DNA from 4 places in the Alteromonas sp. 009811495 genome. Region 3 is predicted to be linked to each of the others. Evidence: predicted binding sites of a transcription regulator. Region 3 holds the regulator's gene; each other region holds the start of a gene.

Region 1 (8,392 bases), 430 kb from region 3:
ATGCCTCCACCAACTAAAAACATAGCGACGGTACCGACAACTGCTAGGGTTTTCATAAGCGCTGGTGCAGTAACAAGTAATGCCCGTCCAATAAAACGTTGTACACCATTCATTGTTCCAGTGAGTGACTTGCGCAACATATAGAGGCCTACATCATCCATCTTAACCAGCCCTGCAACCAATCCGTAAACGCCAAGCGTAATCGCTAAACTTAACGCAATAAGTACCCCAATTTGGGTTGTTAAACTGGCATCACTGACCGTACCAAGGGCGATAACAATAATTTCTGCTGACAAGATGAAATCTGTACGTATGGCGCCTTTTATTTTTTCTTTTTCAAACGCTACCATGTCAACATCTTCATGGGTGAGCGCCTCAATTCTTGCTTCGCGGTGTTTGACTTCTTCTTCGTGAGGGAGATATTTATGCAGCAATTTTTCAGCGCCTTCAAAGCACAAATAAAGGCCACCCAGGACTAATAAGACGGTGATCAATGAGGGAACAAAAGTGCTGATGGCAAGTGCGGCAGGCACGAGTATCGCTTTATTCAGTAACGAGCCTTTGGCAACTGCCCATACTACGGGAAGTTCTCTATCTGCTTTCACGCCTTGTACTTGATCAGCATTAACGGCGAGATCATCACCTAATACACCAGCAGTTTTCTGTGCGGCAACTTTCGACATAGTGGCAATGTCGTCCATTAACGTAGCAATATCATCTAATAGCGCGAGTAAATTGGCTGCGGCCACGGTAGTTTTCCTTGTGTCTTTATTATGTCTAAAGCATACGCTTTGCCGCTCGTCGTTGGCAACCGACATTTGATATTTGCACTGACTATGTCTTATTGCGAAACTGCACAACACCTACATTGTATGCAATAGCGCGTAACCTTGCCATGCCTGAACACACCATTCCATCATTGTCTATTCGCTCGTACACCAAAACCATGCATAGCCATTCTCATGAATACTATCAGTTGGTGTTACCAATAAACGGTCACATCGAAATTGGCTTAGATAATTTTGATGGGAAAGTCGGGGTAGGTGAAGGAGTATGTATTGCGCCTAACGAAGTACATACTTTTCGAGCCAATGAGCTGTGCAAATTTGTTGTTGCAGATTTACATCACGTGCCTGACGGTTTTAAGGACAATCTGCAGCCTATTTTTCAAGTTAATGCGCCGTTTCAAGCGTTTTTGAACTTTGTCGATATTCAGCTCAACCATTTTACAGACGATGCAAGGCACGAAGTCATTGCTCTATTTTATGCTTTGCTTAGCACATCTCAAAAAGGCGCAAATACGGATAAGCGTATAGTTCCTGTATTAAGTCACATCCATCAAGATCTCACACATAAACACGACTTAAAAACCTTAGCCGACATCGCGTGTATGGGAGAAACGCAATTTAAGGTGCGTTTCAAGCAAACAACGGGATTGAGCTTACGCAATTACTTAGTAAAAACGAAGATGGAAAAAGCGAAGGCCTTATTAAGCAATACTGATACCCCTATATTAACGGTGGCACTGAGCGTGGGGTATGACGATGTTACGTCGTTTACGCGTCGCTTCAAAGCCTACTTTGGCCAGCCGCCAGGTTATTATAAGCGCTCATAACTTCTCAATACCGTTTGTTTTTCGTTCACTATTTAGTCTACTATGGCACGAGTTTATTCAAGGAGAGATTGTATTGGTGTTTCGTTGGTTAGTGTTAAGTAGCTTGTTGTTAGTGAATCTGTCTATGGCTAATACTAACGCTGAAGAGTCCCTTGTTGTTCTTTCAGGCAACACACCTGTTTTTAGCGAGTTCCAAGAAGACGGTACGGTTGAAGGGTATTCTGTCGACTACGCGCGCGCTATTCTCACTGCCGCAGGCATTGATGCTGAAGTAACGCCATTGCCCTTCGCTCGTTTGATTGAGCGAATGAAACGAGGAGAGCGTGTCGTCGCAACGGGGATAGGGCGTACCGCCGAGCGAGAAAATAAGTTCTACTGGCTGGCCCCTCTTACGGCAAATGTTATCGGTATTTACGGCGCAAAACCTGTCAACTTAACTGCGTTGGCCAGTCAAAATAAAACCCTTCTTGTTTCTGTCATGCGTGGTGATTATCGAGCCCAGTTGGGGCGCGAATATGCACAATTTGAGATGGTCGAATACGACACTTGGACACAAGCCATTGATGCAGTACTGACAGGGCATGTTGATGCCGTGTTTTTCTCTGAATTTGGCATGGATGTCATTTGTAAACAGAATGGCCTTGACTGCACAACACTATCAAGGCAGCACACCCATGATATTCAATACAGCTATATTGCAATGCCAAAGACAAAAGCGAATAAGGCAATGGCAGATAGACTGACCAAAACGGCGCGCGTTTTTGCTCAAACGCCAGCTTTCGATGAGCTCGTTCAACGTTGGCTGCCAAAACTGACAACAATATCCGCCGACGCTAATGAAATTGAAGGTGTGATCGCGTTAGGTAGAATTGAAAAAGATGAAAGTAATGTTTCCCACCTCTGGGTTATAACGAACTTAGAACCTTTGTTTAGCGAGAGAGGGCAGCGCGGTAAATTAAAAGGTTACGCTATTGAATTGGTGCAGAATATATTGCAACAAGCCAACTTGCCGACTGAGATCTTAACGGCGCCTTGGCAGAGAATTTTCGTAGAAAGTTCGATGAAGCCCGATGTTCTCGTTTTCTCTTTAGCGAGAACACCTGAGCGCGAAGATGCGTTTTATTGGATTACCCCTATCACAGAAAATGCCTATTCCATGTTTGTACGGGCAGATTATCAAGGAGATGCGACTTCTCTAGAAGACTTGCCTAAAGGCAGTCGCATTGCTGTGTTAAAGGGAGACTTTCGTCAAGAGCTTGTAAAAGCGGCCGGTCACATAGATGTGACAGAGAATTCCTGGGATAAGGTGGTAATGCAGCTCACCAATGGTGGCGCGGACTATCTGTTTTTATCTGACGGTGGTGCAAACATTATTTGCGATGGGCTCAATGGTGCCTGTGAAGGTTTCAAAAAGTTATTTACTTATCAAAAAGCAACAACGTATTTGGCGATGTCCAAAAAAGGTACCAATCAAGCGTTGGTTAACAAACTTAAGTTTGCCGCAGATAACTTTAAACAATCAGACGAATACAGAGCCCTTTATTCAAAGTGGCTTGAAGCATATTCAAAGAAAACGTCACTCAATATGTTTGAACAAGACGGCGTCATTGTTCTGGGGCAATTGGAGTAAATGATTAACGCCCCTCATTGGGACGTTTTTTAATCCGAGCGTCAATAAACCTATTAGGATCACCCAAATTGGTGCATTGAAGCGTGCCGCCAGTTATACCGCTGAGTACAGCCAATGTTTTAGCCGCGCTGCTGGTACAATCTACCCGTTTAACAGGACGCGGCGGCATAGCCTGCTCGTCATTATCCTTTCTGGGATCAACAATCGTAGGGTGCGTTTTATTGTGCTGATATTCTCGGGCTGCATCGACAGCTTCTTGAGCAAGTTGATCATTATTGTAGGCATCAAAATATTGTGAAGCTGCCTCTTTGGCTGAAAAGTTGAACTGTCCTGCGCGTTGATTAGCATTTGACGATGATGTCTCAGGCAACGGTGTTGTAGGTGCAATAGTTTGTGGTTCTGCATTTGTCTTGGGTTTTGTTTCAGGTTCTTGTTTTTCTTCAATAAAGTTTGATTGAGTGGGCTCTTTTACTACCTGAACTGGCACGTCTGTCTCATCAACTTTTAACGGCTTTGGCATCGATGACGCTTCTTTTTCTTGTACCTTAGTGTCTAAAGGCGTTGCTGTTTTTCTTGGGATATACAGCACCGCATTTATCGGCTGAGCGTTTACCTCTTTACTTACCTGCTCGCGCCTTTTTTCAAGTGAGTATTGCGACAGCACGATGACTAAAGCAAACCCTAAAACATGCACACACGATGACACAAAAAGCGACTTCCACGTTGCTTTTTTAGCCGTGTTGCGGACTTCCATATCGCGCTCTGGCGCAAAAAAAGTATCAGTGATCGTCGTCATAGTACATAACTGACATCAGCGGCAAACAAATAGTTCCCTCCTACACTCGTCTTACTTATTAGTACGCTTATCCCACTTCTCTTACTTTGCGCATCATCGTTGGGCAAATACGCTTGTGTGCACAGATATGGTGCAATGTTTTTTCTGATAGAACGTTTAAATATGATTATCTATATGATTTATATGAATAATTATTTATGGCATGGCTCTTGGTTTAGCTTAGCAACAACAAGAAACACGCGAATAGCACAAATAACCAAAATAAACTGGGAGCATCTCATGAAACTAGTCACAGCTATCATCAAGCCGTTCAAGCTAGATGATGTTCGTGAAGCCATTTCAGAAATCGGTATCGACGGTTTAACCGTGACTGAAGTGAAAGGCTTTGGACGTCAAAAGGGACACACAGAACTTTACCGCGGAGCGGAATATCAGGTGGATTTTCTACCTAAAGTCAAACTGGAAATTGCAGTTCAGGACGACCAAGTAGAGCGCCTGGTCGAAGCCATCGTTGGCGCAGCCAAAACAGGCAAAATTGGTGACGGCAAGGTATTTGTTTACGACCTTGAACACGCCGTTCGTATTCGAACTGGTGAGTCGGATAGCGACGCGCTGTAAGCCACAACGAAGAATTTGCGGAGAACACAATAATGGAAATCACTTTTGAACTCGGGTATGCGCTAGATACCTTTTACTTTCTAATTTGCGGTGCGCTAGTCATGTGGATGGCTGCGGGCTTTGCGATGCTTGAAGCGGGTCTGGTTCGAGCGAAAAACACCACTGAAATTCTAACTAAAAACGTCGCACTATTTGCTATCGCTTGTACCATGTATATGGTTTGTGGCTACGGCATTATGTACGGTGGCGGCGACTGGGGTCCTTTCCTAAGCGGTATTATGGCTGATGGCGCAACAGGTGTAGCTGAAGAACCAGCAACCTATGCACCTTCTGCTGACTTTTTCTTCCAAGTAGTATTTGTTGCAACGGCAATGTCTATTGTATCGGGCGCAGTTGCTGAGCGTATGAAGCTTTGGGCATTCCTAGCGTTTGCGGTAGTCATGACAGGTTTCATCTACCCAATGGAAGGCGCTTGGACATGGGGCGGCGAAGCCGTATTTGGTATGTATACACTTGGCGACCTAGGTTTCTCTGACTTTGCAGGTTCAGGTATTGTTCACATGGCAGGTGCTGCGGCAGCATTAGCAGGTGTGCTTGTACTTGGTGCACGTAAAGGTAAATACACTGCAGATGGCAAAGTGAATGCTATCCCGGGTGCTAACCTTCCGCTAGCTACTCTAGGTACATTTATTCTTTGGATGGGTTGGTTTGGTTTTAACGGTGGTTCTGTACTTGCTACAGCGACTGTTGAAAGTGCAAACTCAGTAGCCATTGTATTTATGAACACTAACGCAGCTGCTGCGGGTGGTTCAATTGCAGCGTTAATTGTAGCGCGTATCTTATTCGGAAAAGCAGACCTTACTATGGTGCTTAACGGTGCGTTGGCGGGTCTTGTAGCAATTACTGCAGAGCCTTCTACACCGACGCCACTAGAGGCAACACTATTCGGTGGTCTTGGTGGTATCCTTGTAGTACTAAGCATTGTTGGTCTTGATAAGCTTAAGATTGATGATCCAGTAGGTGCAATCTCTGTTCACGGTGTAGTAGGTCTATTAGGTCTTATCCTTGTTCCATTCACTAATGACGGCTCAAGCATTACAGGACAGCTTATCGGTGCAGCAACAATCTTTGTTTGGGTATTCGTAGTAAGTCTAGTGGTATGGCTAGTGCTGAAAGCGGTTATGGGTATCCGTGTAAGCGAAGAAGAAGAATTCGACGGTGTAGATATGAGCGAGTGTGGTTTGGAAGCATACCCAGACTTTACAAGCAGCCGTTCGTAAGTAAGTCACGATTAGGCAACACGACAACAACAATAATAATGCCTACATTACTTCACTTAAGCCCCGCATCTGCGGGGCTTTTTTCGTTTTAGTATTGGTATTAGCCGTATTGTGACAATAACGCTACACTAGGGTGGGTATGATGAAGAAAAAGTAGCGCTTTTCATTCATCGAGTTAGGTGTAGAAAAACAATAATAAGGGTGCCTTTTGCTATAAACGCTCACCTAGTGTTTACGTATAAGAAAAAGGTGCTGTTGCTGTTAAGGGAAAACTATGGCTTTAAAGGTGCGCTTAGTCGCGGCATTACTCGTATTTGTCAGTGTATCTAACCATGCATACGATCGAATAACAGGCGAACCCTTTGCCAGTCGTTCTGAAGTTATTGCACAAAATGGCATGGCCGCTACCAGTCAACCTTTAGCCACGCAGGTGGCATTAGATATTTTAAAACAAGGTGGTAGTGCCGTTGACGCTGCCATAGCCGCAAACGCCATGCTAGGCCTAGTTGAGCCAACAGGCTGCGGAGTAGGTGGAGACTTATTTGCCATTGTTTGGGATGCCAAAGCGCAAAAATTAGTGGGTTTAAACGCTTCTGGGCGCTCTCCTAGGCAGTTAACCAAAGAGGTATTTGCAGAGCGCGGCCACAACACCATTCCTAAATTTGGGCCCTTACCCGTATCTGTTCCAGGCGCCGTTGATGGATGGTTTGAGCTACATGAGAAATTCGGCAAATTGCCAATGTCCACGTTACTGACCCCTGCTATCAAGTATGCGCGGGAAGGCTTTCCTGTGTCTGAGCTTATTGCCTATTACTGGGAAATGAATCACGCGCGAATAGGCCATTATGATGGCTTTGCTGAGACCTTCTTAATAGATGGAAAGCTACCGAAAAAGGGCGACATATTTAAAAACCCTGGCCTTGCGGTAACCTATGAAAAAATTGCAACGGGCGGAAGAGATGCGTTTTATAAAGGCGATATCGCTCGCACTATTGATGCGTACATGAAAGCTCAGGGCGGCTTTTTGTCATACCAAGATTTAGCATCGCATACTTCTGACTGGGTAGAACCTGTATCGGCTAATTACAGAGGATACGACGTTTGGGAGCTACCGCCAAACGGTCAGGGTATCGCTGCACTTCAAATTTTGAATGTACTCGAGCGCTACGATATTGAAGGCATGGGATTTAACTCTGCTGACTATATCCACACCTTTGTAGAAGCGAAAAAGTTAGCGTTTGAAGACAGAGCAAAGTTTTACGCAGACCCGGCATTTAATGACATTCCCGTAGATTGGCTTATTTCAAAAGACTATGCCAAAGAAAGGCAAAAACTTATCGATAATGAAAAAGCAGCCATGCGTGTCGATGCAGGTATTTATGAAGGGGATACCATCTACCTAACCGTTGCCGACAAAGACGGTAATATGGTGTCACTTATTCAAAGTAACTATCGCGGTATGGGGTCTGGAATGACGCCGCCGGGGCTGGGTTTTATTCTTCAAAATCGCGGTGAAATGTTCACGCTGGAAGAGGGGCATTTTAACGAGTATCGCCCCGGTAAGAGGCCGTTCCATACCATTATTCCTGCTTTCGTTACCCGTAACGGCGAACCTGTGATGAGTTTTGGTGTGATGGGCGGTGGTACACAGCCGCAAATGCATGCACAAATCATTGTGAATATTCTCGACTTTGGCATGAATTTACAAGAAGCTGGCGATGCCCCGCGTATTTTACACAGCGGCTCAAGCAGCCCGACGGGAGCGCTAATGATGGATGGCGGATATGTAAGCCTAGAATCGGGGTTCAGTGAAACCGTCCAGCGAGAGTTAATGGAACGCGGGCATAAATTACAACGCGTAGTAGGCGCATTTGGCGGCTACCAAGCCATTGCGTGGGACAAGCAAAAAGGTGTTTATTTTGGGGCGTCTGAGAGTCGAAAAGATGGACAAGCAGCGGGCTATTAAGCACACTAGTTAAATAAAAGGCATTACACGCACACGCGGTAAAGGGTTGTACCGTTTAGTGGCTGGTGTTTGTCTTAAAATAGGGCGTGAGTGAGCAGTAATGCCCTCTATAAGCTGGGTATACACACTTTAATAAAAATAAGAGCGGCAATGACACAACCACAAAAAGGCATTTGCGCGGAACCTAACCTACACGCACAGTATTTAATGCTGAATGTTATTGATGATGACAGTGAAGCAGTAAGAGCCAAATTGTCTCGTGTGTTAGATATTTTTGAACACTTTGAAAACGAGCATTATGAAGCCATGGTGACAGGCGTGGTGGCCATTGGTACTAGTTATTGGACTGAAGTGTATCCTGGACTTATCCCCGTCGAGCTAACGCCGTTTCCCGATATGCAGTGCGAAGATAGAAGTGCGCCCACTATGCCCTGCGATATCTTTATTCAAATTCGCGCTGATAGATTAGACATTTGCCATGCCGTTG
Region 2 (8,392 bases), 1.8 Mb from region 3:
ATTCACTTTCCTGTGGAGAGCGCGTCGTCATTAAACGTACCAGACATTTTTGTTGTTGCTAAGGTTGTTCAAGCCATAGTTAATCAAAAGGCTATTAGCATTATCTATACGTCACTTTCCAGTGGTAGCGGCGCACGAGAGATAGTTCCTCACAGCATTGTTGATAACGGACAACGGTGGCATGTTAGAGCATTTGATAGAAAATCGCAGAGCTTTAGAGATTTTGTATTAACGCGCATCAGTAAAGTTACCGTTAAATCCGCGCCAGAGCCTCATGAATGTATTGACTGTGATGAGCAGTGGCAGCGCTTAATTCCACTAGAAATTGTACCGCACCCCAAGAATATAAAATTTCCTACGGCGATAGAATTAGATTATGCGATGGAAGAGGGGGTATTGACTTTGCAAGTACGTGCTGCAATGGCGGGATACCTATTACGCCGTTGGAATGTAGACTGTACCAAACACGCCAGCTTGAAAACGGGGGAGTATCAGCTGTGGTTGCGCAATCAGAGCTCGCTTGCTAACACAGATAATTTGGCCATTGCACCTGGCTATATCGGGCAACAGGTGCCGTTTCAATAAGAGTTTGCTATTGACTAGTGCTTGGTGTGCTTGTTAATACAAGCGAGTAAAGTTGCTTTGTCTAGTGGTTTGGTAAGGAAGTCATTCATGCCAGCGGCTAGACATTCCTCTTTATCTTCCAAAAAAGCATTGGCAGTAAGCGCAGCTATTGGAGTGTTAATACTCAGTGTATTTCTTAATATACTCGATGCTTCAAGGCCATCCATAATTGGCATATTGCAATCCATCAGGATGAGGTCAAAGGTATGTTGTTTACAGGCATCTACAGCGTCCTTTCCATTCTTTACGTGTAAGCATTTGTAACCTGCACTTTTCAGCATTGTTTTCACTACTTCAGCGTTAATCTCATTGTCTTCGGCCAGAAGAATACGCACATTGTCATTACGCGTGTGAGCAGTATCGTTTTTATTGTCTTGAACCTGAATGAGCGATGTTAAGTCGTTTTCTAGTTCGCGTCGATTTATGGGCTTAGCATGTGTTTTCCAAATCAAAGAAGAAACGTCGTCTTCGTATTCTAATCGCTCGAGTTCCGCAGATATGAGAATGACGCGAGGAAAGTTGATGGGCTCTTGGTTTTTTAGTTCCCGAAGCAACTGAGGCCCGCTCATTTCAGGCATAGCGATATCGAGAATAATAACATCGAATGAAAGTGGATCATCAGCGAGAAATGACTTAGCGCTGTAGTAGCACGCGCTTTCAATCTGTAAGGAAGAGACCACGTGATTGATATATTCTCTGCTAGTTTGTAGGTCATCTACAATTGCACACCGAATGCTGGAATTAGGTTTAACAGTTAATACTGGAAGCGTCGACTCTTCAACTTGAATGGAAAAAGTAAACGTGCTTCCTTTGCCATACGTTGATCGCACAGAAATGTCACCTTTCATAAGTTGGGCAAGTTGCTTGGCTATACTTAACCCCAATCCAGTACCACCATATGAACGGGTTGTTGAATTGTCTGCCTGCTCAAACTTGTTAAAAATATGCGCCAATTGCTTTTCTTCAATGCCAATTCCTGTATCGGTAATTTCAATAGAAAGCACATTGGATTTCGACTTGCGAAGGTACGACACTTGAAAGGTCACACTACCTTTTTCGGTAAACTTAATCGCATTGCTGAGTAAGTTATGTAACACCTGAGATAATCGAGTGATATCTCCGGTTATAACATGCGGTAAAGACGGATCTTTATAATAATGAAACGTTAGCCCTTTGCGCTGACATGCCACGCGCTGTAGCGACACCACGTCATCGAGAACTTGTAAAATATCCACAGGCGCTTGCTCAACAATTATTTTGCCAGCTTCAATTTTCGATATATCCAGAATATCGTTTATTAACACGAGGAGCTGGCGACCAGATGCCCGTGCTTTCTTTAGGTAAACATCGCTTTTACTTGGATTGTCTAGCGCCAATTCAATCATGCCAAACAAACCATTCATTGGGGTGCGTAGTTCATGACTCATGCTAGAAAGAAATTCGGACTTTGCCTTACTGGCTTTCTCAGCTTGCCGAGCTAATGCTTGTGCCTCGTTTCTGAGTATAATTTGCTTATCAAAAGCGGCTTTAATTGTTTTTTCCAGAGGCCAAAAAATAACAAAAGCTTCAATCGTCAGTAATAGCAAAGTGGCTAGCCAAATAAATATTTCAATTTGAGCGACATCACTAACACGCGTTGAAGCTTCTTGCTCGAAGAAATTAACGACATTGTCTAATGCAGTGAGTAAATTGGTGACTTGCTCAATAGACAAACTCAAACCCTTTTCGCACATTGGGCTTTCCAGTATATTTTGCGCTTCGTTGATGTAATTTTTTACGCGTTCGTCAAGTTGGCCATTACCAAAATAAGCGTCTTTCACATTAACAGGAAGGTTAGGGAGTGAGGTAAGTCTGTAATGATTTACTTTAAAGGTTTCTAGTGTTGCCTCTAGGTATGTCTCTTCTAATGAGCCTCTACACGCAGCGCCTGTAGAGCTCAATAACGCAATACGCTGCGAGAGCATGCGTTGTTGCCCTGCAATATTGATGATTTCTGCGTCGTATTTTTGCTCATCAATCAGACTGTAAATAATAAAAAAGGACAGTGTGACAAGCGTTGCTGTTAGCAATAACGCGACGATGTATCGAAAGCGTAATGACATATATGTGAGCATGAGTTAGCACTCATCTCAAGATAATAGATGCATCGGCGTAACGCAAACGCCTAAAGGTGTAATTGAAACATTTATTGCGGATTAAGCAATGGGTTCAAGAGCCCTTTTGGAAGTGGGTAAAATAGTGACTTCGTTCTGGGCAGTATGGTGAAACTTTTTGAAACGGGCACGCTTTTCTTTTGATGAGGATCGCATCTCTTCCTCTGAAGGAAGATGTTTTACATGCAGTCCCTGAGTTTCGAAGTCATTATTAATGTAGCCTAGTGCCGCATAGCGTTTTAGCACCGCGTTGCAAGGGTAGAATCCCCATTTGTGGTGAAATCGCTGCGCGTTAGAAACAAAATCCAACAAGTGATTTAGTGGACATCGGTAAGTGAGTCTTTCTGGTACAAAGGTGACTGTCTCTAGCTGCATAAGCTGCAGTCTGAGATGTCGACATGTGGTGAAAAAGTCTTCGTCGTTTAATCCGAAACCTGTGTAACTTTCATCGAAACCGCCGGTTTTTTCAAAGTCTGTCTTACGAATAAAAAACACTGTAGAACAAATACTATCGTTACTAAACTTTCCATAGTTAATTTCCTGATTTTGTTGATTGCCAATTACGTTTTCTAAGAATGTCATGTCATCATTGCTCGAGCGGTCGCCCGTTGATAGTGCAATATGGCTGCGCTTGAGCTGGTTGTACGAGCTTCGACATAAATCCTCAGGTACACATTTTACTGACGTAAAAACAATACTGTTTGATGCCAATTTACGTACACCATCACCCACTAACGTTGGCGCGATAATAGCCTCAACATTTACATACAAAATCGTGTCATATGTTGCGGCTAACATGCCTTTGTTTCTTGCTCTTGCAATGGGTAATGTCTGTTGCGTTGTGAACTTATGGACAATGTCGAAGTGATCACTTTTCATCAAAGAAAGTTCAGACGGTGGTGCCATCCAAACTACAATCAACTCCGAAGGCTTGTCGGTGCCTGCCTCTAATTGCGAAATAAGACGGCAAAGCTTATCGGTACGATTTTTGACAATAGTCACTACACTCACTGGCATGTGCATGAAGGCCTCCCTCGCATGTCGCTGTCTCAACATTCATTTGTACGACGCATGACTTTTGATAGCTATTAAGCAAAAAATAGTCCTAATTGATTAACTATCTGTTTAATAATGCTTTTTATTGTTTGGTGAACGAGGGTGACAGTGTGTGTCGTTGCTCATTGGGTAGATAGGCTATGACAGTGAGAAAGAGTTACACGCGTAGCCAAACGTTTCTACTATGCGCCAGGTTAGAGATTTGATATTCTTACCTTCAGTAATATAACTCTTTGTATTGTAAAGGTTCACATCGAGTGTTCTTCGGTGTTCCGCAATGTGAACTTTGGTCTAAAATGTGGATGAATTGCATGCCACACTCTGCAATATGTACTATGCTCGTTAATGTGAGTCCATGGCTTTACTTTAACCGTATAAGTTGTTGGTTATTAAATTTTCAAGTGGTGTAAAGGCTGTGTCAGTACAATCTTCAGTAGTCGTTCGTCAATATGACAAACAGTCGTTAAAAACAGTCGACGTTATCTCCGGTATCTCTCCAAACGCAATGAGGCGGGTATTTGGCGGCTGGATATTTTTCGCTGCAGTAGTGGGTATCATTGTGGCAGTAGCGCCAGACTTGAGCGCTCAGTTCATCGGATTAACGCTTTTTGTGTTGGTCGCGTTTACATTGGTAATGTTTGGCCAAAGCCGTATCTCGGAAGGTTGGCCAGCTATTATCTGCGACCAGAACTTCATTGGCGTTGTAAGAGATCCAGTTGCTCGAGAGTACATATGCGTCGACTCTTCATTAGTCGTCGATGCAAAGCCAACACTTATCAAACCCAATAAAAAAGCTGTTGAGATTCAATTGGACTATGAGAAGCTTTCAGAGCAAGACATAGCGCTACTCAAGCAAGCAGTTTGGCCGTACAGCGACAAATTGGTGGGGTTAGCCCATTTCAAAAAGCGCGAAGAGGCATGTGAGAGCGTTATGTGGTGCGTTCAGCATCGTTCATCTCATTAACTAGGGCGTATTAATCCCGGTTGGGTGGTGCAACAAGTGCTAATTGAGTGAAAAGAGGGTAATGGTCAGAGCCAATATCACTTAGTCTCTCAATACGTACTAATGAAAAGTGCTTCGAGTGAAATACGTGGTCAAGCGGCCACTTCACAAGTGGATAGTGTGCATGGAAGGTGTTAAAAAATCCTCGTCCCTCTCGCGGGTCAAGCAGGCCACTTATCTTTTTAAAATGGCGCGTGGTGGGTGACCAGGCAACATCATTTAGATCTCCTGCAACAATAACAGGGCCGCTTTGCTTCGAAATTTCCTTTCCAACCACATGTAGTTCAACATCTCTCGGTTTTGCATATTCGTTTTCGGTTGGACTTGGTGGTTTAGGGTGTAAAAAGTATAAGGTTACTTTTTGCCCATCAACATTAATCGTTGCTCTAATCGACGGTACGTCATCCTCAATCAAAAAGCGTAAGGTCACATTTTCAAAAGCATACTTGCTGTAAACATGCATGCCGTATAAGTTCTCTAATGGGCAAAATTTCTGATGGGGGTAATCTTTTTCAAGCTCACTGAGGTGATCTTGCCATTTTTTATTGGACTCAAGGGTAACTAAAAAATCAGGTTGGGTGGTATGCACATGGGATAGTAGCTTTTGATAACCGTCGTTCGGCATATAAACATTGCTTGATAGGATGCTCAATGTTTCTTTAGGCTCAGCCGCTACACGACGTACCTCGCGCTTGTAAAGTGGCGTGTAAGGGATAATCCACATGCATTGATAAAGCAAACTGACGGCAAGCCCTAGCACTAATACAACATCAAATGCTGATAAAGTGTAAGAGATTGCTTTCACTGTATAGGCCACAAGTAACACTGCAAGCAAAGTCGCTATTTGTAATCTAGGAAATTCCCATACTCTAATTGTCCAATGCGACGAGGGAAGTAATGGAATAAAAGATATCGCTATGAAGATTACAGAAAAAACCGACAACAATATTTCCATTTAGATAGCCTCCCTGAGCCATAGAACTCGCCATTAAGCCTAGCGAGCAGTTTTATTACGGTTACGCGGTTAAGAATTGTTAATGATTACGCCGGCGAGAAGAGAATAGTTTAGATTCAATGTAGATGTGCTAAATAAGAATTATTATTCTTTGGCGAGTAAAAATTGCTGCAAAGCAAGCAAACTTTTCATCTTAAACATTGCTTGTAGTGTGAAGTTTTTAATATTTTATACTTAAATCAGTACGTTATGCCGTTGGCATTATTTTGGCATTACCCCATTTGAGTTTCGACAAAGGAGAAATGTTATGAAACGCACACTACTTTCTATGATTGTTGCTACATCGTTGACTACTGCAGCTTATGCAGGTGATATGAACTCTGACAACAAGTGGGAAAAGGGCGCCAAAGACGCATGGATTGATGGCAAAGCTGAAGCTACGCTGTTGTTCAATGGCAACCTAGATTCATTCGATATTAACACCGATGTTTCAAACGGCAATGTTGTTCTTACTGGTAAGGTGGATAACTCTGTTGAGAAGAAGCTGGCTGAAGAGCTAGTGTCTAACATCGATGGCGTAAAGTCGGTAGACAACAAACTAACGGTTGTTGCAAAAGCTGACATGGATTCTGATATGTCAGAAGACATGGAAGAGACGTACGACGAAGGTACGAGTGAGTTAACTGACGCGAAAATCGCTACCGTAATTAAAACTCGCCTTCTCATGGATACGGATATCTCTGGTTTTGACATTGATGTCGATGTAGAAAACGGCAATGTAACCCTAACGGGCGATGTCGATTCTGATGCTGAGCGTGACCTTGCGATTGAGATTGCAAAAAATGCATCTGATGTAAAAGATGTCGAAGATAACTTACGTGTGGTGACTGAAACAGCAATGAACTAATTGCGTTTAATCACTGATAGAAAAAGGGGCCTCGAGCCCCTTTTTTGTTTTAATCGACAACTTGTTTTCAACCTCATTTCCCAAACTCTGCTCGACAAACACATCTTTGTTTTGTCGTAGCGTGAAATATTCAAAGCGCTGTGTACAAAATTCCCAACCTTCATTATCAATAAATAGCTAAAATTGCATATATCATTGTTTTATATGGATTTTATTGTTGGCTCGATAACTGCAATCTATCATTAACTAGACGCTTCAAGGAGAGTGGCATGAATATTTTACGCTGGGTTGTTTCGGGATTGGTTGTATCTTTTTTTGTAGTTATCGTTGGAATGGCGAGTAACGGTAGTACTTTTGTGAGTCAAGCGACAGCGGATGATCAAGAGCGTGAGCTTCATCCAGATATTGTGAAAATAGAAGGCACGTATTCGCAAGTTAAATTCGATTTAAGTAGAAAGTCTCATTTGCTACGCAAGATGCGTATGGACCATTACATTGCACAAGCAAAACAAGCTGACTTGCGTGGGTGGGACCATGAGCGCAAAGATTTGATTGAACGCGCTGAAAACATTTTGTCGCATCATTTAACCCAATATGCGGTTAGTGTTCAAAACGATGCAGAATCGTATTCTGTATCTTCAATCTAAATAAAAAAAGCGAAGCCTGACGTCAGGCTTCGCTTTTATTCTTTTAGCGCTCTATGCCATTCTTTAAATTATTAGTCTTACTCTACATCGACAATTTTAAGCGTATTGGTTGCACCTACTTTTTCCATCTCGTCACCGTAGGTCAAAATAATGCTGTCACCGCTTTTCACTAAGCCTTTCTCTTTAAGTGAAGCAATAACGTCATACTTCAAGCGACCTGGCTCACTTTGTGATGAGTCAAAGTAAACCGGCTTGACGCCGCGGCAAAGCGCCATCGTATTTAGTGTTGTTTCGTGACGTGACATTGCAATTATTGGCAACGATGTCGTGATGCGTGACATCAGCGTTGGCGTGCTTCCGCTTTCCGTCAAACCAACAATTGCCTTAACACTTGGCAGGTGGTTTGCCGCGTAAACTGCTGAAAGTGCAATTGACTCACTGGTAGACGAGAATTGTTCGTCCATGCGGTGCTTTGAAATTTTAACACTTGGATGTGTTTCTGCACCTTCACAAACGCGCGCCATAGCCGCAACCGTTTCAATAGGGTAGTTACCCGCGGCTGTTTCAGCAGACAACATCACCGCATCGGTACCGTCAAGCACTGCGTTAGCTACATCCATAACCTCTGCGCGCGTTGGCATTGGGCTATCAATCATCGACTCCATCATTTGCGTTGCGGTAATGACCACTTTGTTAAGCTGACGAGAGCGCGCGATAAGCTTCTTCTGTACACCTACAAGCTCGGCATCGCCAATTTCAACCCCTAAATCACCACGAGCAACCATTACGGCATCCGATGCACTAATGATATCTGTCATAGCTTCGTCAGTTGCAACGGTTTCAGCGCGTTCTACTTTGGCACAAATTTTTGCGTAGCAACCTGCTGCTTCAGCCAGTTCGCGAGCATAATTTAGATCTGCGCCGCTGCGTGGAAACGATACGGCAAGGTAATCTACGCCAATCTTAGCGGCTGTTTTGATATCTTCTTTGTCTTTTTCAGTCAACGCATCGGCAGAAAGGCCACCACCTTGGCGGTTGATGCCTTTA
Region 3 (8,392 bases):
TAATTTTAGCGTTGGCTAGTGGTTCCGTTTTCGCTAATGAAGATGACTTTTCTAAGCCAATTAAAGTCGATGCTAAGTCACAATTTGTTGATGGAAAAAATAAAACATCGTTGTTTAAAGATGATGTTCTAATTACTCAAGGCTCGCTTGTGATTAATGCCGACGAAGTTGAAGTTATCGCGACAGCGGGCGAAGGTAGAGAAGTGTTTGTCGCACGCGGTAACCCTGCGAGCTATACGCAAGAGTTTGAAGATGGAACGCCAGTATCCGCTAAGGCGAATGAAATTCGCTACGAAGTGATTAATCGGGTGATATCGCTTACAGGGAAGGCTGAACTAAAACAAGACACCAGTATGGTAAAAGGTGACAGTATTACCTTTGATATGATTACCGAGCAACTGCTTGCAACCGGTGGCGATGACGACAACGGTGAAGGGAGAGTGACAACTGTTTTCACTCCTGAAGCGATTCGCAAGACGAATGCTAAGGACAACGAACAAGATAACGAGGGCAACCAATAGCAATGGCTACTTTGAGCGCAAGAAACCTTGCTAAGGCGTATAAATCACGCCAGGTTGTCCGAGATGTCAGCCTCAGTGTATCGACAGGTCAAATTGTAGGGCTGTTAGGCCCAAATGGTGCTGGTAAGACCACAACATTTTATATGATTGTTGGGCTTGTTCCCCTTGATAAGGGCGCCATTGAAATTGACGACAACGAGTTAACACATCAGCCCATGCATGAGCGTGCACGCCGCGGAATTGGCTATCTCCCGCAGGAAGCATCTATATTTAGAAAGCTCACTGTGCATGAAAATATCATGGCAATTTTACAAACCCGTAAAGATTTAAATTCACAACAGCAGGAAGAAGAAGCCGATGCGCTACTTGATGAATTTAATATTAACCATATACGTAATAGTACGGGGATGAGTTTGTCAGGGGGAGAACGCCGCCGAGTGGAAATTGCGCGCGCCCTTGCTGCTAAACCACAATTTATTTTATTGGATGAACCCTTTGCTGGTGTTGATCCAATATCAGTAAATGATATAAAGAAGATTATTCAACATCTTCGAGATAGGGGTATCGGTATCCTTATCACTGACCACAACGTACGAGAAACATTGGATGTTTGTGAAAAAGCGTACATTGTGAGTCATGGCGAGCTTATTGCGCAAGGAACTGCGGAACAGGTTTTAAGTAATCAAAAAGTAAGGGATGTATACCTAGGCGAACAATTCAGGCTATAGTTAGTGTAACCGGATTGTCATTTTTCAATCTCGCTCAGGTATATTCAATTTAGAGCATTTAAATAAGACGTAGATGAAACCATCTTTACAGCTAAAATTTAGCCAACAACTCACCATGACACCTCAGTTGCAGCAGGCCATTAAACTGTTGCAGCTTTCTACGCTCGATCTTCAACAAGAAATTCAAGAAGCGTTGGATTCAAACCCGCTATTAGAAGTTGAAGAAGGCCACGACGAGCCTCAGCTTGAAAAAAATAACATCGATAATGATGACAGTGGGGTAGAAGCTTCTGCCACTGCATCAAGTGATACTTTGGAAGCTGGCGACGCACTAGAAAAAAATGATCTTCCGGACGAATTGCCAATCGATAGCACATGGGATGAGTATTATTCAGCATCGTCAGCGCCGGCACCAGGACCTGCCAGTGACGACGAACAAATTTTCCAAGGTGAAACGACTGAGGACATACAAGAACATCTATTGTGGCAGATGCGCCTCACCCCTTTTTCTGACACTGACCGCGCCATTGCAATGGCTATCATTGATTCCATTGATGAGTCAGGGTATCTAACCGTTACTCTTGAAGAGATTTTAGAGGCGGTTAACGCGCAAGAAGTCTCTGGCGAAGATGAAGAGGAACTCATTGAAATGGACGAAGTAGAATGTGTATTAAAGCGCATTCAAATGTTCGATCCCATTGGTTCTGGTTCGCGCACCCCGCAAGAGTGCTTGATGGTACAGCTTCGCCAATTCGCAGATGATACACCATGGCTTGCCGAGGCAAAGCAGTTAATAGAAGACTATTCTGATTTGCTGAGCAGCAAAGATTACCGCACCTTAATGCGCAAGAGCCGATTGAAAGAAGATCAGCTTCGCGAGGCTATGCGTTTGCTGCAAACCTTGAATCCTCGCCCAGGTAGTGCTTTAGTTACTAAAGAACCTGAGTACGTTATTCCAGATGTATCGGTTACCAAAAAGAATGGCCGTTGGGTGGTTGAGCTGAACCCTGATAGCCTGCCAAAACTTAGCGTCAATCAACAATATGCCGCAATGAGTCGCCGTGCAAAGAACAGTAGCGATTCACAATTTATCCGCTCACACATGCAAGAAGCCAAGTGGTTTATCAAAAGCCTAGAGTCGCGTAACGACACACTGATGAAGGTAGCAAATTGTATTGTGCAGCAACAAATGGGCTTTTTTGAGCATGGCCCAGAAATGATGAAACCAATGGTATTAAATGATGTCGCAGAAATGGTAGATATGCACGAATCGACTATTTCACGTGTGACAACACAAAAATACATGCATACCCCTCGTGGCATCTTCGAGTTGAAGTATTTCTTCTCTAGCCATGTTGCAACGGAGTCAGGTGGTGAATGTTCATCAACCGCCATTCGTGCATTGATCAAAAAACTAGTGGCAGCTGAAAAACCCAGTAAACCACTAAGTGATAGCAAGATTGCTTCATTGTTGGCCGAGCAAGGCATTAAAGTTGCCCGGCGGACAATAGCAAAGTACCGGGAATCGTTATCGATCCCGCCGTCGAACCAACGCAAGAGCCTTATTTAACGGGCTTAATAATATAAGGAAGACGAAATATGCAAATCAACCTTACTGGTCATCATGTCGAAATCACCGACTCTTTGCGTAATTATGTCGATACGAAGTTCAGCAAACTTGAACGTCACTTTGATCACATTTCTAATGTGCATGTCATCCTGAACGTTGAAAAATTAAACCAAAAAGCAGAAGCGACAGTTCACTTAAGTGGCGCTGAAGTATTCGCATCCTCAGAAAATACCGACATGTATGCGGCGATTGACAGCATGGTTGATAAACTCGACCGGCAGGTAATCAAGCATAAGGAAAAACTTAAAAAGCACTAGTAGTTAATTAAGTATGGATATACAAGCCATCGTAAGTCTGGACCGCACTGAATGTGCGGTTCAATGTAATAGTAAAAAGCGTATTTTAGAGATCATTGCTGATATTGCTGCGAAGAACAACGCGCATATCGACCAGTCGACGGTACTGAATAGTTTGTTGGCGAGAGAACGAATGGGTAGCACAGGTATCGGAAACGGCATTGCCCTTCCCCATGGTCGCTTAGCTGGCCTTGATAGAGTTATTGCCATTGTTGTTACCAGCACACCAGCTATTGATTTTGATGCGCTAGATGAAAAACCTGTCGATATTTTCTTTGCACTATTAGTACCTGAAGAACAAACCGAAGGCCATCTACAAACACTAGCCACAGTCGCTGGCAAACTGAGTAATAAAGACACTATTAAGGCAATAAGGCGTGCTACCACAAGCGATGACATTATAAATGCGTTAGCGTAACTCGCTGCTATACAACATTACTGCATTAAGCGCTTATCAGTGTAAAGGGAGAATATAAGTGAAGCTGATTATTATCAGTGGTCGTTCGGGCTCAGGAAAATCAATTGCACTGCGCGCTCTTGAAGACTTAGGGTATTACTGCGTTGACAATATTCCGGTTAACTTGCTCCCTACGCTAACGCACACAGTGGTTGATGAATACGACCAAGTCGCCGTTAGCATAGACGTACGTAACCTGCCTAAAAATCCAGACGATTTAGTAGAAATACTTGATTACCTGCCTTCGTCTTGGTCGATGACCATTGTGTATATTGATGCTAGTGATGATGTGCTCGTTAAGCGTTTTAGCGAAACACGCAGATTGCACCCGCTGGCCAAGCTCAACAAGTCTCTCTCTGAAGCCATTCGCGCAGAGTCAGCGCTGCTGGCCCCTATTGTCGAGCGAGCCGATCTCTATTTGGATACCGACAAACTCACTATTCATCAACTCGCTGAGCTAATACGCGAACGTATTCTTGGTAAGAAAAGCTCGCGATTAGTGCTTGTTTTTGAGTCATTCGGCTTTAAGCACGGCATTCCCAAAGATGCAGACTATGTATTTGATGCACGGTTTTTGCCCAACCCTCATTGGGAACCAGATTTAAAGCACTTGACTGGGCTAGACGCGCCTGTTGAAGTATTTTTAGGGTCTCAACCTGTAGTAACAAAATTTATTTGGCAAATACAGAACCTGATCACAACGTGGCTTCCACATTTAGAGCGCAATAATCGCAGTTATGTCACCGTGGCAATTGGTTGTACTGGCGGACAGCACCGCTCGGTATACATCGCCCAAGCGCTATCAAAAACATTTTTGGAAATTCATCCAGACGTTCAAATCCGTCACAGAGAGTTGAACCAGTAATGATTATTGAGAAAACACTCACAATCGTTAATAAATTAGGGCTTCATGCTCGTGCTGCCACGCAACTTGTACAACTAGCCAACCAATTTGACGCCAAAATTGTGCTTAAAAAGGGTGACAAGGAAGCTGACGCAAATAGTGTGCTGGGACTAATGATGCTTGAAAGTCATCAAGGTGAACAGGTCAACGTTGTCGTGCAAGGCAGTGATGCCGAAGAAGCCATGGCAGCCATTGAGCAACTTATTGAAGGTAAATTCAACGAGGCCGAGTAAGTGCTCCCGCCCAATACAAGCACTTGAATTGGCGAAATAAACAACACTTAGTCATAATAACGTCATTATGCTCGCAATTGTCATGACAGCTTCATCACAATTGCGATATTCTACTGCATAAATCCCAAATTGCCCTGTAGACAAATTGGGATGAGCTCGTTTCATCTAATCTCAGTTTAGCTTAGTAGGACTCGCTACTTATGGCAGAAGCGCTTGTTTCCAAATACGTACAGACTCAGCTTCGTGCATTAAATGGTGCATTGAACAACGGTCAATTCGTGTCTGTGCGTAAGCTTCTGCTAGAACTTCCCCCGTCTGATGTTGCTCATATTCTTGAATCCAGCCCCAGCCGTACTCGTGATGAGTTGTGGGAGCTAATTGATGGCGATTTCCACGGTGATATATTAGAAGAACTTTCTGATGACGTGCGTAATGGCATCATCGCTAAAATGCTTCCAGCTAATGTTGTTGATGCATTGGAAGAGATGGACACGGATGACTTAGCCGAAACGCTCAGTAGCCTTCCAGAAACCGTTTTACAAGATATTCTCGACTCCATGGACGCCCAAGATAGGGTGCGTGCCGAGCAAGCACTATCATACGGTGAAGAGACCGCTGGTTTCATTATGAACACGGACACAATTACGTTGCGTCCAGATGTTACCATTGATGTTGTTCTACGCTATATACGCTTAAAAGGCGAGCTGCCTGAGAATACCGATACCTTTTATGTAGTAAATCGCACCGATAACCTTGTTGGTATTGTCCCCGTTACTCGCTTACTTACCGCCGATACAGATGACAAAGTGTCTGACGTAATGGATACAGAGTCAGAAGCAATACCCGTTAATATGCCTGATGATGAAGTGGCAAGTCTCTTTGAGCGATATAACTGGTTATCAGCACCTGTGGTAGATGAAAATAATCGTCTCGTTGGTCGTATTACTATTGACGACGTAGTCGATATTATCCGTGAAGACGCAGAGCACTCGATGATGAGTATGGCGGGCCTTGACGATGACGAAGATACTTTTGCACCCGTCATGCAAAGTACTAAACGTCGTTCTGTTTGGTTAGCGGTTAACTTAGTCACTGCCCTTATGGCGGCAATGGTAAGCGATTTATTCGAGGCAACCTTAAGTCAATTGGCCGTGCTGGCGATTCTAAATACTATTGTGCCAAGCATGGGAGGTGTTGCAGGTAACCAAACACTTACACTGGTCATACGCGGTATGGCACTTGGTCACGTCAACGCGAGTAACTCCCGCTGGTTAATTAGTAAAGAGATGTCCATTGGCTTTTTAAATGGGGCTATTTGGGCAGTACTGATTGCCTCGGTAATCGCGCTGTGGAAACAAGACTATATGCTTGGGGTAATTATCGCCTTTGCAATGCTAGTCAATATGATTGCAGCAGCGTTAGCAGGCGCAACCTTACCTATGATTATGAAACGCTTAAAAATAGATCCTGCATTAGCAGGTAGCGTTATCCTGACTACCATCACTGATGTTGTAGGTATTTTTGCCTTCTTGGGTACCGCTACCCTTTTCCTTATCTAACCTTTCAGCGAAATACACATTACGCACTGAGTGCTTTGTCGACGTAGCCGGTTAAATTTAACTTATATCCTACACCCCACACGGTTTCAACGAGCTGTGCGCCGTTATCTATACTGGCTACATTATCTAACTTATTACGCAATCGATTGATGTGGGTGTTAACGGTATGCTCATACCCTTCATGGTTGTAGCCCCATACGTCACTCAACAACTGATTGCGCGAAAAAACCTGATTTGGGTGACGGCAGAGGTAGTTAATAAGGGTAAACTCTCTGGCAGTTAACGATAGGGCTTGTCCGTTTAACGTAACGCTGTGATAGCGTAAATCAACTTTAAAGGGCCCAGCTTGAATGCTGTTGTCTGCGTTTTTTTGAAGGCTTGTGTCAAGGCTTGGCATACTCCTTCTCATATGCGAACGAATTCGAGCAACAAACACACGCTCGTTGAATGCGCCTCCAAGGTAATCATCGACGCCCACCTCAAAATAATCCGCTTCATCAGCACTCACGTTAGTTACTTGCTGACCGTCAACGGCCATAATCCAACTGTCTGGGTTTTGTAATACCAAACGTTCAATACGGTCTAAGCAAGACTGTTGCGCGTGGGACTGTACGATGACGAGTGAATAGTGCTGAGCATCAAGTAATGACAGTGCAGCTTGATAATTTGAAACCACATCATGCAAGAATCCGTGCTTGCTCAAGCTTTGCGTAATGATTTGCTGAAACTGGTTGTCACTATAGATTACAAGGATCATAGCTAGCTCCTATTTTGCCCTTAATAATCAAGACCGGAGGTTGCTTAAAATTATTCCACTTTCTATTAAAAAATTGTTCATTCTACTTTAATACTTCGTTTTTAAGACGACAGAGATCTGTGTCCTTTTTGTAATACTTCTGTGATGAATTGCGCATTTTGCTGACCTACATTTTTATGCGCTTTTAGGTCAAAACAAGGACAAAAAAATGAAATTCACCAAACTTGCTAGCGCTACCCTGCTATCGTTAGCCGCGGCTTCATTCAGCCACGCAGTGACTGTCGATGTTGAAATTACTAATTTAACGCAGGCACAAAGCTTTACCCCTCGACTGGTTATTGCCCATGACGACACGGTAGATGCGTTTGAAGTGGGTCAGCCTGCATCAACTGCATTAGCGTGGCTTGCAGAGGCTGGCGTTATCGACGATGAGCAAAATGCAGATTCAAGTGGTGCTAACTTTGAAGCGCTTCTTGGCCCTGTAGACACAGATAATGGCTCAAATACATGGCACCGTTTTGGTGGTCTTCTGGCGCCTAGTGCGACACTTAGCTATCCGTTCGATACTATGGACAAGCCATACCTTTCGTTATTGGCGATGTTGATCCCAACTAACGATGCATTTGTTGGTATGGACAGTATAGAAATCCCCACAGAGCCTGGCACTTATACTTACTATCTTAATGCCTATGATGCAGGTACAGAGTTAAATGATGAGTTGAACAGTGCACGCACTGATGTAGTTGAAGCGGGTACAGGCAACGCGTTAGGTGGCTATGGTCTGCCTGGAGTAGCGGGTGGTGGTGCCCCAACTCGTATTGTTGATTTGGGTACCGGTGGTACAGGCGTAGGTGCACAAGTTGTTAATGGGGAAGTTGAAGATGGTGAAGACGGCCCGGTTCATATTCACAGAAACGCGCTAGGTGATACTGATAACGCTGGCGGCGCTAGCGACCTTGATTCTACGGTACACCGCTGGTTGAACCCTGTTGCACGTGTTGTTATTACGGTTCCTGCGTCGTAAGGAGCGTTAGAATGAAAAATCCAATTGTAAAACTCAGTACGCTGCTAATCCTCTCTGCACTAGTCAGTGCGTGTGGCGATGATGGCGATACAGGACCCCAAGGGCCTGCTGGTCCGCAAGGTGAAGCGGGTGTCGATGGCACAGATGGACAAGACGGCGCAGATGGCCAAGACGGTATTAACGGTAATTCCGCAGTATATACCGTCCAAATTACCAATCTTACCTATGCACAGCCGTTTGCCCCAGCAGCCATTGTTCTTCATGAATCAGGCTACCACGCTTT
Region 4 (8,392 bases), 2.1 Mb from region 3:
GAAGAAGCGCGTTGTGCAGTGTTAAACATTGCACTGTCAATTTCGATGCCGCGCCACTGCAGTGTAAACTCAACAAATTGCGAGCTTAAGTCAATCTCGCTGTGGCCCACATTCGCTATAAGTAGTTCGTAGTCACTTCCTTCGGCAAATGGTGTTAATGCACTGAAAACCCGAGTGGTTTGAATTGCATTAATCAACGTTGTGGGCGCAATTGCATCTTCGCTACATGACGCTGTTAGCGTAGATTGTGAGCACAACGATTCAAGCGCTTCACTGGGGTATGTTGAAAACACGGACACTGAATTATTTATCTGCTGACTGTTCGCCTGATGTCCGAACAATGTACAAACAGACAACAGCAGCACGGCACTAAATACGTGTTTAGTGCGAGGTTTAACCTTCTGTCTGTTTTCTGCTGCACTCATTACGTGATAATCACGTGATGAGCTCGAGTCAGTGGTGTATGGTGCCATGTTGTCGCAGCATTCCTATTGCTGGTGAATACCTGTTACTGTACTGGTTATTTCGCCATCAGTCACTCGCGTTTTTATCTCATCGCCAATATTTACAGTTGCTACTTTGTTAACCGTATCTTTATCTGACAATGTAATTGAGTAGCCTCTTGCTAGCGTAGAGAGCGGGCTTACCGACTGTAAGAGTGACACTTTGCCTCCAAGTTCACTTTTTTTCGCTTTTATAAATGCCTGCATTGCGCTGTTAAGACGGCTCTGCTCGCTCGATAATTTGTTTTGTGCTGCGGCAAGCTTTGATGCAGGTGATTGCTGAGTTAGTCTGGAGACTAGAGAATGCAACTGTCTGTCACATCGAGAGATGTCACGTTGAATCTGATGCTGTAGTCTCAATTGCAACCTATCTAGGGTCTGCCACTGATGTTGTATTTTACTTTGTGGATGCAGGGCGTTTAGTCGTTGATTCTGTAACTTCAATCGCTGTTTATTGGTTTCAATGACGTGATAAATAGCGCGACCTAAACGCTGTTGATGTTGTGCAATTAATGCATACAGTGCTTTGGCATCTTGGCTTAAAATCTCGGCAGCTGCGGATGGGGTAGGGGCTCTTACATCTGCCACAAAATCAGATATTGTAAAGTCTACCTCGTGCCCTACAGCACTTACCACAGGAAGCTCACTAAGGGCTATTTCGCGGGCCAGTCGTTCATCATTGAAACACCACAAATCTTCAAGTGAGCCACCACCACGCGTGAGCAAGATAACGTCAACTTCATTGCGCTGGTTTGCAGTTTGAAGTGCATGAATAAGCTGTGTCGGTGCAGTATCACCTTGGACCATTGAGGGGTAGACAATGACTTCCGTCTGCGGGCTTCTACGTTTTAAAACGCTTAGTACATCGTGAAGCGCAGCGCCGCTAGAAGACGTAATGACACCAATTCGATTGATTTTTTCAGGAAGCGGGCGCTTGCGAGCAGCATCAAACAGGCCTTCATTATTTAACTTAAATTTTAGCGCTTCAAAGGCTTGTTTTAACGCACCCTCGCCATCGCTTTCCATGTGCTCAACCACAAGCTGATAGTCGCCACGTGCCTCATAAAGCCCAACGGATGCGCGCACTAGTATTTTGTCACCCTCTTTCGGGCGAATACGCACATTGCGATTTGCGCCTTTAAACATTGCTGCGCGAACTTGCGCTTTATTATCTTTTAGCGTGAAGTACCAATGTCCTGACGCAGCGGCAACAAAATTGGAGATTTCTGCCGATAGCCAGATAAGGCCAATTTCACCTTCTAGTACGGTTCTGGCTAAGCGATTTAGCTTAGTAACTGTTAAAATTTGTCGAGAGGTAGATGGCGAATTTGTAAACATAAAAAAAATCACTGGGTTTAATACATTTAGAGTTTACCTGAAAACTAAAAAACACTACAATTGCGCCGCAATTAACCCTCAACTGAATAGGTGTTGTTGCATGCTACGTATCATCCAAGAAGCCCTGACGTTCGACGATGTGTTGCTGGTTCCCGGCCACTCGACCGTCCTCCCTCACACAGCCAACTTACAAACACGCCTTACGCGTGGCGTAACGTTAAATATTCCAATGGTGTCTGCAGCCATGGACACGGTTTCTGAAGCCCGTCTAGCTATTGCGCTAGCGCAAGAGGGTGGTATTGGATTTATTCATAAAAACATGAAGCCTGAAGAGCAAGCTAAGCACGTACGTGAAGTGAAGAAGTACGAAAGTGGTGTGGTCTCTGATCCGGTAACCGTGTCACAGGACGCGACAATTGGCGAAGTCATTGCACTTTCTAAGCGCCTTGGTTACTCAGGTTTTCCTGTAACTGATGAAGATAACAACCTTATCGGTATTGTAACAGGTCGTGATCTACGTTTTGAAAAACGTCTTGAATTGCCAATCAGCAACGTAATGACCGGTAAGGATGATCTGGTTACAGTTAAAGAAGGCGCAAGTTCAGACCAAGTACTAGACCTTATGCATGAGCATCGAATTGAAAAAATCCTCGTGGTTGACGATGCTTTTAAACTAACAGGTCTTATTACGGTTAAAGACTTCCAAAAAGCGGAAAACAAGCCAAACGCATGTAAAGACTCACTAGGTCGTCTTCGCGTGGGTGCAGCAGTGAGTGTTGGCCCAGGTACTGACGAGCGTATCGCGCTATTAGTAGATGCTGGTGTTGATGTGTTGCTTATCGATACATCACACGGTCACTCACAAGGTGTTATCGATCGCGTTAAGAAAGTACGCGCTGACTTCCCAGATGTGCAAATTATTGCAGGTAACGTAGCAACAGGTGATGGTGCGAAAGCACTGGCAGAAGCTGGTGTTGATGCGGTTAAAGTGGGTATTGGCCCTGGCTCAATTTGTACTACGCGTATTGTTACAGGATGCGGTGTACCACAAATTACTGCAGTGTCAGATGCTGTTGAAGCGCTTAAAGACACCAATATTCCTGTCATTGCTGACGGTGGTATTCGTTTCTCAGGTGACATCGCTAAAGCCCTAGCCGCTGGCGCGAGCTGTGTAATGGTGGGCAGCATGTTAGCCGGTACAGAAGAAGCGCCTGGTGAAGTAGAGCTATACCAAGGTCGTTATTATAAGTCTTATCGCGGTATGGGCTCACTCGGTGCAATGAACCAAAGCCACGGTTCATCAGACCGTTATTTCCAAGAATCTAATAATGCAGAAAAGCTCGTGCCTGAAGGTATTGAAGGTCGCGTTGCATACAAAGGCCCAATTGCGAACATTATTCACCAACAAATGGGTGGCTTGCGTTCAGCAATGGGGTTAACGGGTTGTGCAACTATTGAAGAGCTCAACACCAAAGCACAGTTTGTTCGTGTAACATCAGCCGGTATGGGCGAGAGCCACGTGCACGATGTAAGCATTACCAAAGAAGCGCCAAACTACCGTTTAGGTTAAGGCGAGTTACCACTCAGCGTGGTCATAGTGTTTGACACAACCACGCTGTAAACCCATCCATGGGAGCTTGGCCTCGGCATCCATGCCTTGGACAGGCTGTTTACAAACACTTTGCCCACGCTATATCGCGACACGTTGCTTAGTGGTTGGAAAGAGAAAAAGGCTTTTTATGAGTTTAAACATACACGCTCAACGCATACTTATTTTGGATTTTGGCTCGCAATACACGCAGTTGATAGCACGTCGTGTTCGCGAAATTGGTGTTTACTGTGAGCTTTGGGCTTGGGATGTGACCGAAGAGCAGATCCGCGAATTTAATCCGCAAGGCATTATTTTGTCAGGTGGCCCAGAGTCAGTGACTGAAGCAGGTTCTCCGCGTGCGCCGCAATACGTTTTCGAAGCGGGCGTACCCGTACTAGGTGTGTGCTATGGCATGCAAACTATGGCTGAGCAATTAGGCGGCGCGGTACAGGGTTCTGACAAGCGCGAGTTTGGTTATGCGCAAGTTGAAGTTATCAAGCCAAGCCCGCTGTTGGACAAAATTGAAGACGCCATTAGTGACAATGGCTCGGCATTACTTGATGTATGGATGAGCCATGGCGATAAAGTAGCGTCTATTCCAGCTGGATTTGAAACTGTTGCGCAAACGCCATCGTGTCCGCATGCGGCAATGTATAACGAAGAAAAGCAGTTCTACGGCGTACAATTCCACCCTGAAGTAACACATACACGCCAAGGTATGCGTTTACTTACCCATTTCATTATGGATATCTGTAAGTGCGAGAAGCTTTGGACCGCTGGTGCCATTATTGACGATGCCATTGAGCGTATTAAAGAAAAAGTGGGTGATGAAGAAGTTATTCTTGGACTTTCTGGTGGAGTTGATTCATCAGTCACGGCTATGCTTCTTCACCGTGCAATCGGCAAAAATCTGACGTGTGTTTTCGTAGATAACGGCTTATTGCGTTTAAATGAAGCTGACCAAGTAATGGAAATGTTCGGCGATCATTTCGGACTTAACATCATTCGCGTTGATGCTGAGGACAGATTCCTTGAGCGTCTTAAAGGCATTGAAGACCCTGAACTTAAGCGCAAAGCCATTGGTAATGAGTTCGTTCGTGTATTCGATGAAGAAGCAGGCAAGCGTGAGAACGCGAAATGGCTAGCACAAGGTACGATTTACCCTGACGTGATTGAGTCTGCTGGCTCTGCAACGGGCAAAGCGCATGTCATTAAGTCGCACCACAACGTGGGCGGCCTTCCAGAAGATATGGAACTAGGTCTTGTTGAGCCGCTGCGCGAACTATTTAAAGACGAAGTACGCAAAATTGGTCTCGAGCTAGGTTTGCCGTATGACATGCTTTACCGTCACCCGTTCCCTGGGCCAGGTCTTGGTGTTCGTGTACTTGGCGAAATAAAGAAAGAATATTGCGATTTATTACGTCGTGCTGACGCTATCTTTATTGAAGAGCTTTATGCAGCCGACCTTTATCAGAAAGTAAGTCAGGCATTTACCGTATTTCTACCAGTGCGCTCAGTAGGCGTAATGGGTGATGCGCGTAAATACGATTGGGTGGTGAGTCTGCGAGCTGTTGAAACCATCGACTTTATGACGGCACATTGGGCACACTTGCCATACGATTTCTTAGGTAAGGTGTCGAACCGTATCATCAATGAAATCGACGGCATTAGCCGCGTGGTTTACGATATTTCTGGTAAGCCGCCTGCGACTATCGAATGGGAATAATTAATCAATAATAATGGATTGATTTATAAGGCTACTTTATTTTTGTAAAGTAGCCTTATATATATGGCCTGCGAAGGTGCTTACTATCGAAAGCCTTTAAGCACAAAACATGTTGGTACGGCTATAGCTAAAGCTAAGAACAAGTTGTCTGATATTACTGCAATGATCAACTCGGGCAAAAAAGGTTTTTTGAATCACAGTCGTGGAGAGCGTTCAGATACATCTAGACAGTCAACAACGGTATGTCGAACTTGGTTTGCTCGGCTAGGGCAGACATTGAAAAATATAACCTCTCTTGAAACTTTACCCCTCATTAACAGTAGTGGATTGAAACACTCACTCTGTCAGTATATTTTACATACAAAAACAGAATAAAAAATATTATTCGAAATATTAGGATCTTATAGATTGGTACGTCTAATGCTTATAACCCTGTTATGCATATCGCATCGAATAGTTAATATAAAATAGGTGTCAATCTAATGAAAAAATTATTCTGTTTTGTACTTTTAAGTCTGATGAGTTTTGTAACTCATTCCGCTATTATCACAGGTATTGCTAATGATTTACTCAAAACGGACGTTAGCAATGACGGTTGGACGATACAATACCAAGGCGCTTACTCGGGCTCTTTTTCTTGGAGTTCACTATTAGCCGGAGTTGATTCATCGAAATATATGGCTTTGGCATCATCTTCTAGTGATGGTGCTACTACATATGATCTATTCGCTGCGATAAAAGTGTCTGATTTTTTAGTACTATCCACTGCTCTAAATGAGACTCAATTGTTCAATGGGGCGTATTGGTACAGAAGTTCAGGAAGTGGCTCTGTAGGTTTTTCACCAACATCTGGAATTTTCCAAAATAGCGCAGATGTTTGTAATTCATCCCTTTTCGGCGATCCTGGTTGTGCCGGTGATGATGGTTCTGAGCGTTTGTCTTGGCATATGAGTAGTAATGATAATGTTTTTGGAGGGTGGAGATCTGGTTTAACTACAAACCTTAACTCTGATAGTACTTGGCAAAGATACGTTCTTTTAATTGACGCTCCACAGCAAGGCCCTACTCCGGCTCCAGAGCCAGGCTCGATTGTTATGATTGGCCTAGGTCTAGCTGGACTGATGGTTCGCCGCAGAATCAAAAAGTAACTAAATTCTATTTTAGGTGCGTAAAACATTTACGCACCATCTTCTTCTTCAGAGCTATCACAACAATAATGTCATTCTCAGCATCAATTCATACCAACAGCTATACATTTGACGCCGAGTCAGTATTCCCGCATCACGAAAAAACACGTAATTATCACAGGAATAATGTTCCGTTCCGGAACTAATTTCGTCACAAAAACGGATTTGCAATAGCGATAACAATACGTGCTTGCCGCACCTTAGGCGCCTCTTCTAGCTCCACGATCGTCACCAATAATAGTGCTTAAAATTATCTACTAGAAAACGACTGACTCCTCCTATTACCTGTAACTTACTTAGAGGTATTAAATGTCCTGAAACGCACAACACGCTCTACAATCTCAAATTTTTTGCAGGTTGTGCGAACTCGTCTATTCTTTCGTTAAGTATTATTGAAAATTAAACTTAAGAAGAATTGACAGGATGTTTTCAAACCTAAACATGGCAAGTTGGCAGTTTAAGCTCTACCTTGTTGGCGCGGTGCCAATTCTGGTGTGCTTGTCTATTGTCGGGTTAGCAGCAAATACACTTTTTTCTCAAAGTGAGTCGCTTCAAGACGCTATCGATGACCTCAAAAGTCGGCAAGATATGGCGTTAACATTCATGGTAGCGAATCTAGCGCTCAATGCCGAAGTAAAGTCGTTGATAGCCGCGTCTTCTCAGGATGATATCAGGCAAAGCGCCATTGCAACTATCAAGGCTACGTCTACGGTTGAGGAAGAGCTAACACATCTAAATAATGCTCTTGGAAATGATCCTAAACTGGTTGAAATGCGCAGTTTGTTTGATGAGATTAAGCCCAGACAAATGCAAGTTATTGGCAAGGCAAAGCGAAATCTAGATGCAGAGGCAATGATTATCGCTAATGAAATGAAGCCGCTGATATCAAGCCTTGAAAAAATAAGCTTAGAACTTGTAAAGCGAGAGTCTGAACAGCTTACACAACTTAAAGAGGCAAATTCTTCACAAAACACGCGTTTGGTTTATACGTTGATAATATTTTGCTGCGTGGGTGGCTTGGTGTCTCTGGGAATTGCACTCTACTTCGGTAAAACGTTGAAAGATAGACTTAATTACGTGCGAAAAGTATTAAATAAGGTCAGTGAAGGCGATTTAACAAGTCGAGTAGAAAAGCGCAGTGAGTGTGAAATAGGCGAAGTAAATGACGCTATTTCTGTCACCATCGACAAACTTGAAAAAACGGTTCATCAGATATCAGACAGAGCAGCAAGCCTATTTAGAAACGTATCAGTTGTAAAAGACGCTACACACCAGTCAATTGAGAATGTAAACGCATTAACCACAACTTATGAACGTATTGATATAAGCGCTAAAACAAATATCGACATAAGTGAACAAACTGCAGAGCAATTGCACATTGCCCAAACGAAGAGCGCAGAAGCGAGCGCCACGGCTTTGCGAGCACTGGAGCAAGCGAAGGTGACCAAGCGTAACATCGCAGAGGTGATTGATGCGATAAACGTATCAAATCAATGTGCTGAGCAAATGGGGCTTGCCGTTCAGAATATCACTTCTATTTCTGAAAACATTGCGGCCATATCAGAACAAACCAACTTACTTGCGCTTAACGCAGCTATAGAGGCAGCAAGAGCAGGGGAGAGCGGTAGAGGTTTTGCGGTCGTTGCGGATGAAGTGAGAAACCTTGCGTCGCGCTCTAATGAGTCGGTTGACGAAATTGCCGCACTTGCTCAACAACTAACATCTAGCGTGACAACGATGGTTACGCAGATGAGTGAAACCAGCAACAAAGTTGAACGTCAGGGGCATGAGTTTGAGTCGACGTTAGACAATATCCTTAATGCGGAGTCACTTATACGCAACAGTGAAGAGCGCATAGAAGAAACATCCTTATTGGGGGATAAACAGCTTGAGGAAACACGTGCGATTATTGCCGCGATGGAAAAGTTAAAAGGCGTTATCGATTCAACTACGCTTTCTGTTGCAGACATGGAAGGGTTATCCGACAGCTTAACCAAATCATCAAGCAGGTTGCAGTCGCTTGTTTCTTATTTCAAATTGATAGGAG

The links. The regulator sigma-54, encoded in region 3, starts transcription at its own class of promoters, with help from an activator protein. The targets are predictions, from matches to a motif close to GTTGGCACGNNNNTNGNNT.
Region 1: glnK (P-II family nitrogen regulator) is a predicted target of sigma-54. The motif match lies at 4,238-4,256, and genes of this name have one in related genera.
Region 2: OZ660_RS12025 (BON domain-containing protein) is a predicted target of sigma-54. The motif match lies at 6,046-6,064, and genes of this name have one in related genera.
Region 4: OZ660_RS13510 (PEP-CTERM sorting domain-containing protein) is a predicted target of sigma-54. The motif match lies at 5,566-5,584, and genes of this name have one in related genera.

Annotation. Positions count from the first base shown of each region.
Region 1 is NZ_CP113972.1:379,613-388,004, forward strand. It holds gene OZ660_RS01675 (DUF808 domain-containing protein) at 1-749, opposite strand, end outside; gene OZ660_RS01680 (helix-turn-helix domain-containing protein) at 896-1,615, shown strand; gene OZ660_RS01685 (substrate-binding periplasmic protein) at 1,692-3,245, shown strand; gene OZ660_RS01690 (hypothetical protein) at 3,250-4,041, opposite strand; gene glnK (P-II family nitrogen regulator) at 4,321-4,659, shown strand; gene OZ660_RS01700 (ammonium transporter) at 4,692-5,939, shown strand; gene ggt (gamma-glutamyltransferase) at 6,214-7,905, shown strand; gene OZ660_RS01710 (Dyp-type peroxidase) at 8,056-8,392, shown strand, end outside.
Region 2 is NZ_CP113972.1:2,626,794-2,635,185, reverse strand. It holds gene OZ660_RS12050 (WYL domain-containing protein) at 1-585, shown strand, start outside; gene OZ660_RS12045 (response regulator) at 600-2,726, opposite strand; gene OZ660_RS12040 (glycosyltransferase family 2 protein) at 2,820-3,800, opposite strand; gene OZ660_RS12035 (hypothetical protein) at 4,249-4,797, shown strand; gene OZ660_RS12030 (endonuclease/exonuclease/phosphatase family protein) at 4,808-5,791, opposite strand; gene OZ660_RS12025 (BON domain-containing protein) at 6,099-6,698, shown strand; gene OZ660_RS12020 (hypothetical protein) at 6,968-7,345, shown strand; gene pyk (pyruvate kinase) at 7,423-8,392, opposite strand, start outside.
Region 3 is NZ_CP113972.1:812,281-820,672, reverse strand. It holds gene lptA (lipopolysaccharide transport periplasmic protein LptA) at 1-521, shown strand, start outside; gene lptB (LPS export ABC transporter ATP-binding protein) at 524-1,249, shown strand; gene OZ660_RS03690 (RNA polymerase factor sigma-54) at 1,323-2,819, shown strand; gene hpf (ribosome hibernation promoting factor) at 2,849-3,136, shown strand; gene ptsN (PTS IIA-like nitrogen regulatory protein PtsN) at 3,150-3,593, shown strand; gene rapZ (RNase adapter RapZ) at 3,652-4,497, shown strand; gene OZ660_RS03670 (HPr family phosphocarrier protein) at 4,497-4,769, shown strand; gene mgtE (magnesium transporter) at 4,970-6,328, shown strand; gene OZ660_RS03660 (response regulator transcription factor) at 6,348-7,085, opposite strand; gene OZ660_RS03655 (spondin domain-containing protein) at 7,294-8,109, shown strand; gene OZ660_RS03650 (spondin domain-containing protein) at 8,121-8,392, shown strand, end outside.
Region 4 is NZ_CP113972.1:2,951,802-2,960,193, reverse strand. It holds gene OZ660_RS13530 (hypothetical protein) at 1-473, opposite strand, end outside; gene xseA (exodeoxyribonuclease VII large subunit) at 489-1,841, opposite strand; gene guaB (IMP dehydrogenase) at 1,942-3,411, shown strand; gene guaA (glutamine-hydrolyzing GMP synthase) at 3,581-5,158, shown strand; gene OZ660_RS13510 (PEP-CTERM sorting domain-containing protein) at 5,641-6,306, shown strand; gene OZ660_RS13505 (methyl-accepting chemotaxis protein) at 6,769-8,392, shown strand, end outside.